2 regions of the Pseudomonas sp. LBUM1661 genome follow, and region 2 is predicted to be linked to the other one. Evidence: riboswitches for the same ligand, from Rfam matches in the RefSeq annotation. Region 2 holds a riboswitch; the other holds the start of a gene.
What was found. Region 2 has a riboswitch for cobalamin ahead of cobO (cob(I)yrinic acid a,c-diamide adenosyltransferase). Riboswitches for the same ligand answer to the same signal wherever they lie in the genome.
Positions count from the first base shown of each region.

Region 1 (4,357 bases), 900 kb from region 2:
ATCGATCCAGCGCCGCGCCAGTTCGGCGACGAAATCCATGCGTTCCGGTTGCGGCCGATAACACACCACATCGGACTGACTGCGCTCACTGCGCCACGCCAAATCCTTGAAGCTGATCGGGCGGCTGATGATCCGCCCGTCCAGTTCCGGCAGCGCAATGTGCATCGCCAAATCACGCGGGCCGAGGCCTTGCTCGCTGGCGCGCCAACCAGGTTCGTTGTCCTGGGCGCAAATTGCCTGGATCACCGGGATGTTGCGGCGAAACGGTCGCAGGTGCGGCGCTTCAGGGCTGGACTGGGCGAAACCGGTGGTGTTGAGAATCACCGCCGCTTCAGTCTCGTCCAGCAGGTCCTCGACCACCGTCAGGCAGCCGGGCTCCTTCAAACTGGCCACGGCAATCGGCAGCGGATTGAGCCCCGCCGCTTGCAGACGCTGGCAAAAAACATCGATGAAACCGGTGTTCGCCGCCTGCAAATGCGAGCGGTAGAACAGCACCGCCGCCACCGGTTGATCAGCCTGCCAGTCGGCTTGCCAATCGCGTAGGTCGGCGGGGTTTTTTTGTGGATGGTAGATCGCGGTGCGCGGCAGGGTTTGCGGCTCGGTCCAGGCGTAGTCGCGGTCCAGCCAACGGTTGGCCAGGCAGCGGAAAAAGTCCAGGGCATTGCCCATGCCGCCCTGACGCAAAAACTGCCAGAGGCGGTCGCGGTCTTCGGCGGGCACGGTGCTCAGATCACTGAGCTCCGGGTCCGGGCGATCATCACCCGGCACCAGAATCAGTTGCACTCCACGCTCCGAGAGCTGCACCAGTTGCTCGACGCCGTAACGCCAATAGGCGATGCCGCCGTGCAGTGAAATCAGAATCACCTTGGCATGGCGCAGCACTTCGTCGACATACAGGTCGACCGAGGCGTGATTCTGCACCTGCATCGGGTTGGCCAGGCGCACGCTCGGGTAATCGTCGGGCAACTGCTGCGCCGCTTCGGCGAGCAGCGCCAGGCTGGAGTCGCCGCTGCACAGGATCACCAGCTCGGCGGGGGTTTGTCCAAGGTCGGCAATGTTGTCATCCGAGACGAAACCGCCGGGCTGGGTCCTGAGCAGGTGCATGGCTTAAACGCTAAGCGCAGCGCGCAATTGCGCTTCGAGCAGAGCGGCGTCCAGTTCCTGGCCGATCAACACCAGGCGCGTGGTGCGCGCTTCTTCGGCGCCCCACTGGCGGTCGAAATGCTTGTCGAAGCGCGTGCCCACGCCCTGGATCAGCAGACGCATCGGCTTGTTCGGGATCGCGGCGAAACCTTTGACGCGCAGGATGCCGTGTTGCACAACCAACTGCGTCAGTGCGTCCATCAGCAGGCTTTCGTCGGCTTGCGGCAATTCGATGGAGATCGAATCAAAAGCATCGTGGTCATGATCGTCTTCACCTTCGTGGTGGTGATCGTGATGGCTGTGACGGCTGTCGATGTGTTCTTCGGAACCGGCGCCCAAGCCAATCAGTACGTCCAATGGAACGCGGCCGCTGCTGGCTTCGATGACTTTGACCGCTGGCGGCAGTTCTTCGGCGACTTCCAGGCGTACACGGGCGAGGTCTTCCGCGCTGATCAGGTCGGCCTTGTTGAGGATCACCAGGTCGGCGCTGGCCAGTTGGTCGGCGAACAGTTCGTGCAGCGGTGATTCGTGATCGAGGTTCGGGTCGAGTTTGCGCTGGGCGTCGACCTGATCCGGGAATGCGGCGAAGGTGCCGGCGGCCACGGCCGGGCTGTCGACCACGGTGATCACCGCATCGACGGTGCAGGCGCTGCGGATTTCCGGCCACTGGAAGGCTTGAACCAACGGTTTTGGCAGGGCCAGGCCCGAGGTTTCGATCAGGATGTGGTCGAGGTCGCCGCGACGGGCCACCAGTTCGCGCATCACCGGGAAGAATTCTTCCTGGACGGTGCAGCACAGGCAGCCGTTGGCCAGTTCGTAGACGCGGCCGTTGGCTTCTTCTTCGGTGCAGCCGATGGCGCACTGCTTGAGGATTTCGCCGTCGATGCCCAGCTCGCCGAACTCGTTGACGATCACCGCGATACGGCGGCCCTGAGCGTTGTCGAGCATGTGTCGAAGCAAGGTGGTTTTGCCCGAGCCGAGGAAGCCGGTAACGATGGTGACGGGGAGTTTGGCCAGTGTTTTCATCGGATGCCCTTTGGCAAGGTGGCGGGCATACGGGACGACAATCGCTGCGACGTGCGCGCGCGGAAGAGTTCGCCACCGGATCACCCCGCCCGGTTGTAGTGAGAATCTGTGTCGAGGCAGGTCTCCTGGCTGACGGTGTGCCAATCGTTGGACTGGCGTTGGCTGCGCCTTCCCGCGAACCCGTTGGACGGCGTTTGCAGTGGCGTGGCAGCGAACATCACCGTTCACAGTTGCGGGGGCAGCCGCGGCATCGACCGCGTTCCCTTCTTAGCTTCGGCAAAACGCCGAAGAACCTCGAAAGCGCAAGGCTACGCATCGTGTGGGGGCGGGTCAATGTTCTAGCGAAGTTCGCGGTGGTTGAAATGACGCCTTCGCGGGCAAGCCTCGCTCCTACAGGACCGCGGTGCTTTTTGTAGGAGCGAGGCTTGCCCGCGAAGGGAGCGACTCGGTATCAACTGAGAACCCCTGCCAATTGACGCCCAACCCCCGCCCATGCTCTCCTACTCACCTTGTTACGGGTGCCCTTCACAGGGTGAAACGGGAAACCGGTGAATCATGTGCTTTACTCAAGGCCATGTCAGTCCGGTGCTGCCCCCGCAACGGTAAGCGAGCGAAGCGTCAGATCCACTGTGCCAGCAGTTCGGCATGGGAAGGTGATGCTTGCAGGTCAAGGCGCAAGCCTAGCCCCTCGTGAGCCCGGAGACCGGCCCGCAACACACAGTGACCATTACGTTCACTGAATAACAAACCCGCGGTGGGCGGGCGCTGTTTGAACCTCTGCGCGCCCGACTCGCAGAGATCTTCCATGCGCTCTATTCACCCACTGACAGACCAGAGGGAAGCGCCATGTCGATTATCAGCAGCACCGGCAGCAACACCGATAAGACCGCCAGCACCACCACGACCCTGACTCAACGCCTGACCGCTGCCGTTTGCGCATCGATCCTTGGCGCTAGCCTGGTGTATTTCGCCGGTTTCTCGCACATCGAAGCAGTGCACAACGCCGCGCACGACACCCGTCACAGCTCCGCTTTCCCGTGCCATTGAGACCTGCCGACATGATCAAGCGTATTGCGCAAACCGCAGGTTTCACCGGACTGCTGGCCGCCCTGCTGCTGACCCTGCTGCAAAGCTTCTGGGTGGCTCCGTTGATTTTACAGGCAGAAACCTACGAAAAATCCGAACCAGCCGCTGTTGTAGTCCACGAACACGACGCCGGTGCTGTCACCGCTCACACCCACGACGCCGAAGCCTGGGAACCTGAAGACGGCTGGCAGCGCGTGCTGTCGACCACTGGCGGTAATCTGGTGGTCGCTGTCGGTTTCGCCCTGATGCTCGCTGGTCTCTACACCTTGCGTGCACCGACCAAAACCTCGCAGGGCTTGCTCTGGGGCCTGGCCGGTTATGCGACCTTCGTGCTCGCGCCGACCCTCGGCCTGCCGCCTGAGTTGCCCGGCACCGCTGCGGCCGATCTGGCACAACGGCAGTTCTGGTGGATTGGCGCGGCGGCCTCCACCGCCGTCGGCATCGCGCTGATCGTGTTTAGCCGCCACTGGCTGATGAAAGTCCTTGGCGCGGCGATCCTGGCCGTTCCTCATTTGATCGGCGCTCCGCAACCGGAAGTGCATTCGATGCTCGCGCCGCAAGCGCTGGAAACCCAGTTCAAAATCGCTTCGCAGCTGACCAACATGGGATTCTGGCTGGCCCTGGGCCTGATCAGTGCCTGGTTGTTCCGCCGCAAAAGCGCGGGTCAATACCACGCATGACAGATGCCAGCGCAGCGCCGACCCTGGCAGTCGGTCTGGGCTGCCAGCGCGGCTGCCCTGTCAGCACGCTGCGGGCATTGCTCGATCAGGCGTTACAGGCGCATCAAATCGGACTTCATCAGATCAGGGCCCTGGCCAGTATCGACATGAAGCGCGATGAGCCTGGCCTGATCGAACTGGCCGAACAATTGTCGCTGCCGCTGATCTATTTCAGCAGTGAGCAACTGGTCGGTTACCAAACGCAACTCAGCCATCAGTCAGACATCGCGTTCGAACGCACCGGCTGCTACGGCGTGGCGGAAAGTGCCGCCCTCGCCCTCGCCGAACACCTGTCCCAGGCGCCGGTAAAACTGCTGATTTCGCGACAAAAGTATGCCCAGGCCACCCTCGCATTGGCCTGCGCTGTATAAAATCCCCGATAA
Region 1 is NZ_CP166794.1:2,746,709-2,751,065, reverse strand. Features, by position in the region: gene cobN (cobaltochelatase subunit CobN) at 1-1,104, opposite strand, end outside; gene cobW (cobalamin biosynthesis protein CobW) at 1,108-2,169, opposite strand; cobalamin riboswitch at 2,268-2,481, opposite strand; cobalamin riboswitch at 2,669-2,895, shown strand; gene ACA057_RS12695 (CbtB domain-containing protein) at 3,016-3,216, shown strand; gene ACA057_RS12690 (CbtA family protein) at 3,228-3,935, shown strand; gene ACA057_RS12685 (cobalamin biosynthesis protein) at 3,932-4,345, shown strand.
Region 1: another riboswitch for cobalamin. It lies ahead of cobW (cobalamin biosynthesis protein CobW); the one in region 2 lies ahead of cobO (cob(I)yrinic acid a,c-diamide adenosyltransferase).

Region 2 (4,357 bases):
ATAGGTGAACGCGAACGCTTCGTCACGGGCCACGGCGATGCGCACGCCGGCCAGCAACGGTTCGGCAACGATCACATCAGGAGCGGCGAATTCCACCGCCGGTGGCAGCGCAACCTCGCAGCTGCTGGCCAGCGCATCGGCCGCCGCATCGAGGCGCAGATCGAGATCGTTCAGCTCGCTGGCCTGCACCAGCCCCAAGTGACGACTCGGCAATTCGATCCCGGTTTCCCGGGACAAGGCGCCGTACCAGCGCAGGCCCTCGGTCAGGCTGCCTTCGAGCAATTGCGCATGACGCAGGGTGCCAACGCGGTTGGCCAAGACACCGGCGAACGGCAAATCCGGCTGATAGCGCGCCAGCCCCAGGGCCAGCGCGCCAAACGTCTGGGCCATGGCGGTGCCGTCGATCACGCCGAGCACCGGCACACCGAAATGCCGCGCCAGGTCTGCGCTGGACGGCGTGCCATCGAACAATCCCATGACGCCTTCGATAAGAATCAGATCGGCTTCACCGGCGGCTTCCCACAACAGTCGACGACTTTCCTGCTCACCAACCATCCACATGTCCAGTTGATACACCGGCGCACCGCTGGCGCGCTCAAGAATCATCGGGTCGAGAAAGTCCGGTCCGCATTTGAACACGCGCACCTTGCGTCCCTGATTGCGATGCAAACGGGCCAGCGCGGCAGTGACAGTGGTCTTGCCCTGACCGGAGGCCGGCGCGGCGATCAGCACCGCCGGGCAATGACGGGGTTGATTCACAGCTCGACGCCTTTTTGCGCTTTGATCCCGGCCTGGAACGCGTGCTTGATCACGCCCATTTCGGTGACGGTGTCGGCCAGCTCAATCATCTCTGGTTTGGCGCCGCGACCGGTCACGACCACGTGCTGCATCGGCGGACGGGCCTGCAAATCGCTGAGCACCTGATCGAGACCGAGGTAGCCGTGCTTGAGGGCGATGTTCAACTCATCGAGCACCACCAGGCCGATGGACGGGTCGCGCAGCAGTTCCTGGGACACCAGCCAGGCGGCTTCGGCGGCGGCGATGTCACGCTGGCGATCCTGGGTTTCCCAGGTGAAGCCCTCGCCCATCACATGAAAGCGCACCTGCTCCGGAAAGCGCCGGAAGAACAATTCTTCACCGGTGCTGTTGCGGCCCTTGATGAACTGCACCACGCCGCATTGCATGCCGTGGCCCATGGACCGGGCGAGCATGCCAAACGCCGAACTGCTCTTGCCTTTACCGTTGCCGGTCAGCACCAGCAGCAGGCCGCATTCGTTCGGGGAATTGGCGATGCGTTCGTCGATCACGGCTTTTTTGCGCTGCATGCGCGCCAAATGGCGTTCGTCACGATCCGGGGTATCTGTCATGGGGGAGCTCTCCGTTGAGGCTGGATAACGGCGGGCAGGCACAAGAATAGACGGCAAGAAGCCTGGCATCGCCCACCGTGATGCCGCTGGATGAATCAGGCCGGTCTCCGGGCTCATGAGCGGCGCAAGGCCTGACTGCGCGCCTTCCCATGTCGATGATCGACACAGTGGCTCAAGACGCAGTTTTCATTCATTTACCGTTGCGGGGGCAGCGCCGGGATCGCGGTCCTTCATGCAATGAAGAGCTCACTCACCGGCTTCCCTGTTTCACTCTGTCGACCAAGGCCACAAAGCACCTGAAACAAGCCGCGAAGGTTAGAGGGTTGGGGGTGGAGCGTCAATTGAAGACGGGCGGCGCGCGCGATAAACTGCCGCCGATCAATTAAATGACGTCAATCTTGTGCCACACTCACAGCAGTGATATCAAAGAGCCACAACCTGACATCACAATAACAAGGGTGAGCCCCATGCAAGGCATGATCATCAGCAATCCGAAGCTGGAATTCCTGCGCCCGGTGCTGGAACGCTGGTTTGACTGTATTGACCGCTACAACGCCGTGCGCGGCGATAACGACACACCTTACTGGTACGACGAAAAAGCCAACCTCAGCCTGCTCTCCACTGCGGCATGGATGGCGGAAATGGTCACGCTGCAACAAACCCCCACGCGCAAACAGACCGAAGAAGGCGAACGCAACGGCCGCGCCGACCTGTTTATCGCCACCGCCGAAGAACGCGCCTATTTCCAAGCCACGCAACGCTGGCCGCGGGTCAACAGCCTTAACCTGACTCAAGCCTTGCAGGACATCACCAGCGACGCCAAGCGCATCAGCTACGCCAGCGACCTGAAACTCGGCTGCCTGTTCGTCGCGCCGCAAAAGTCCCAGCAAAGCGCCACGCCGGAAGAACTCCAGGACATGGTCGACGACCTGCAAAAGGAACACACCTGCGCCGTCGCCTGGTATTTCCCTTACGCCTACCGCAAGTTGCGCAACGAAGCCGGCCACTATCACCCAGGCATCGCCGTGCTGCTCAAAGAGGCTCGCGGCTGACCGGTTGAACCATCGCGCGCCTGCGCTTCTCTATTGAATTAGGTCACTGCATTCATAGGGAAGATCAGCATGCGCCAGCCTCAACTCGTTCTCGTCATTGCGCTCGCCGGAGGGCTCGCCGCCTGTGGTGAAACCTCCCGCCTGCAAGTCTCCGACGGCACCGGCCCGTCTCCCCAGCTCCCGGAACCCAACAAAACCCTGATCCCGACGGTGAACATCGCCCCGGCAATCGGCTGGCCAGCCGGCGCAAAACCGATCACAGCGGCGGGAACTCAAGTGACGGCGTTTGCTGAAGGCCTGGATCACCCGCGCTGGCTTTATGTGCTGCCTAACGGCGACGTGCTGGTCGCCGAAACCAATGCCCCACCGAAGCCCGATGACGGCAAAGGCATTCGCGGCTGGGTCATGGGTAAAGCCATGAGCCGCGCTGGCGCCGGAGTACCGAGTCCGAACCGGATCACGCTGCTGCGCGACAAGGACCATGACGGCATTGCCGAAACCCGCACGGTGTTCCTGGAAAACCTCAATTCGCCATTCGGCATGACCCTGGTTGGCAATGACCTGTACGTCGCTGACACTGATCGCTTGCTGCGCTTCCGTTATGAAAATGGCGATACGGCGATCAAATCGCAGCCGATGAAAGTGATCGATCTACCGGGTGGCACGCTGAATCACCACTGGACCAAAAACGTCATTGCCAGCAAGGACGGCAGCAAGCTCTACGTCACCGTGGGCTCCAACAGCAACGTCGGCGAAAACGGCCTGGACAAGGAAGAAGGTCGTGCGGCGATCTGGGAAGTGGATCGTGCCACCGGCAATCACCGAATCTTCGCCTCAGGCCTGCGCAATCCCAATGGCATGGCTTGGGAGCCTCGGAGCGGCGCCTTGTGGACGGCGGTCAACGAGCGCGATGAAATCGGCAGCGACCTGGTGCCGGACTACATCACCTCGGTCAAGGACGGCGCGTTCTATGGCTGGCCGTTCAGCTATTACGGCCAGCACGTGGACATTCGTGTCGAGCCACAAAATCCGGACCTGGTGGCCAAGGCCATTGCGCCGGACTATGCGGTCGGCCCACATACCGCATCGCTGGGCCTGACGTTTGCTGAAGGCACCACATTGCCAGCGCAGTTCAAGGAAGGCGCGTTCATCGGCCAGCACGGTTCGTGGAACCGAGATCCGCACAGTGGCTACAAGGTTATTTTTGTGCCCTTCGCGGGTGGCAAACCGACCGGGAAGCCGGTTGATGTGCTGACCGGTTTCCTCAATGACGAAGAAAAAGCCATGGGCCGCCCGGTGGGCGTGGTGATTGATCAGCAGGGTGATTTGCTGGTGGCCGATGATGTGGGGAACAAGGTGTGGCGGGTTTCGGCGGTTAAATAGCGCCATCGTTAACCTACACAAACCCTGTGGGAGCGGGCTTGCCCGCGATGAGGCCAGCACAGTCGACACTGATGTTGCCTGAACCACCGCTATCGCGGGCAAGCCCGCTCCCACAGGGTATTAGCGCTTGCGGCAGAGCGTGAGGCCATCCCCTATCGGCAACAACGACAGATCCACACGCAAGTCATCCTTCAACGCACGATTGAGCGCCTGAATGGCCCGGGTGTCTGCGCTCTCGGAATGCTTCTCAAGCACCCGCCCACTCCACAGCGTGTTATCGAACACCGCCAAACCGCCGACTCGCAGCAGACGCAGCGCATGCTCCAGATAGCTCGGATAGTTAGCCTTGTCGGCATCAATGAAAATCAGATCAAACTGCCCGTCCTGCCCTTGCCGTTCAAGCTCAGCGAGGGTTTCCAGCGCAGGCGCCAGACGCAGATCAATCTGCCCGGCGAGCCCCGCTTCCTGCCAGTAACGGCGCGCGGTGGCGTTGTAGTCGCCGGGAATGTCACAGCAGATCAGCGAACCGTCCTCCGGCAACGCCGTCGCCATGCA
Region 2 is NZ_CP166794.1:1,847,323-1,851,679, reverse strand. Features, by position in the region: gene ACA057_RS08465 (cobyrinic acid a,c-diamide synthase CobB) at 1-759, opposite strand, end outside; gene cobO (cob(I)yrinic acid a,c-diamide adenosyltransferase) at 756-1,367, opposite strand; cobalamin riboswitch at 1,449-1,682, opposite strand; gene ACA057_RS08455 (hypothetical protein) at 1,835-2,419, shown strand; gene ACA057_RS08450 (PQQ-dependent sugar dehydrogenase) at 2,489-3,802, shown strand; gene ACA057_RS08445 (class I SAM-dependent methyltransferase) at 3,923-4,357, opposite strand, start outside.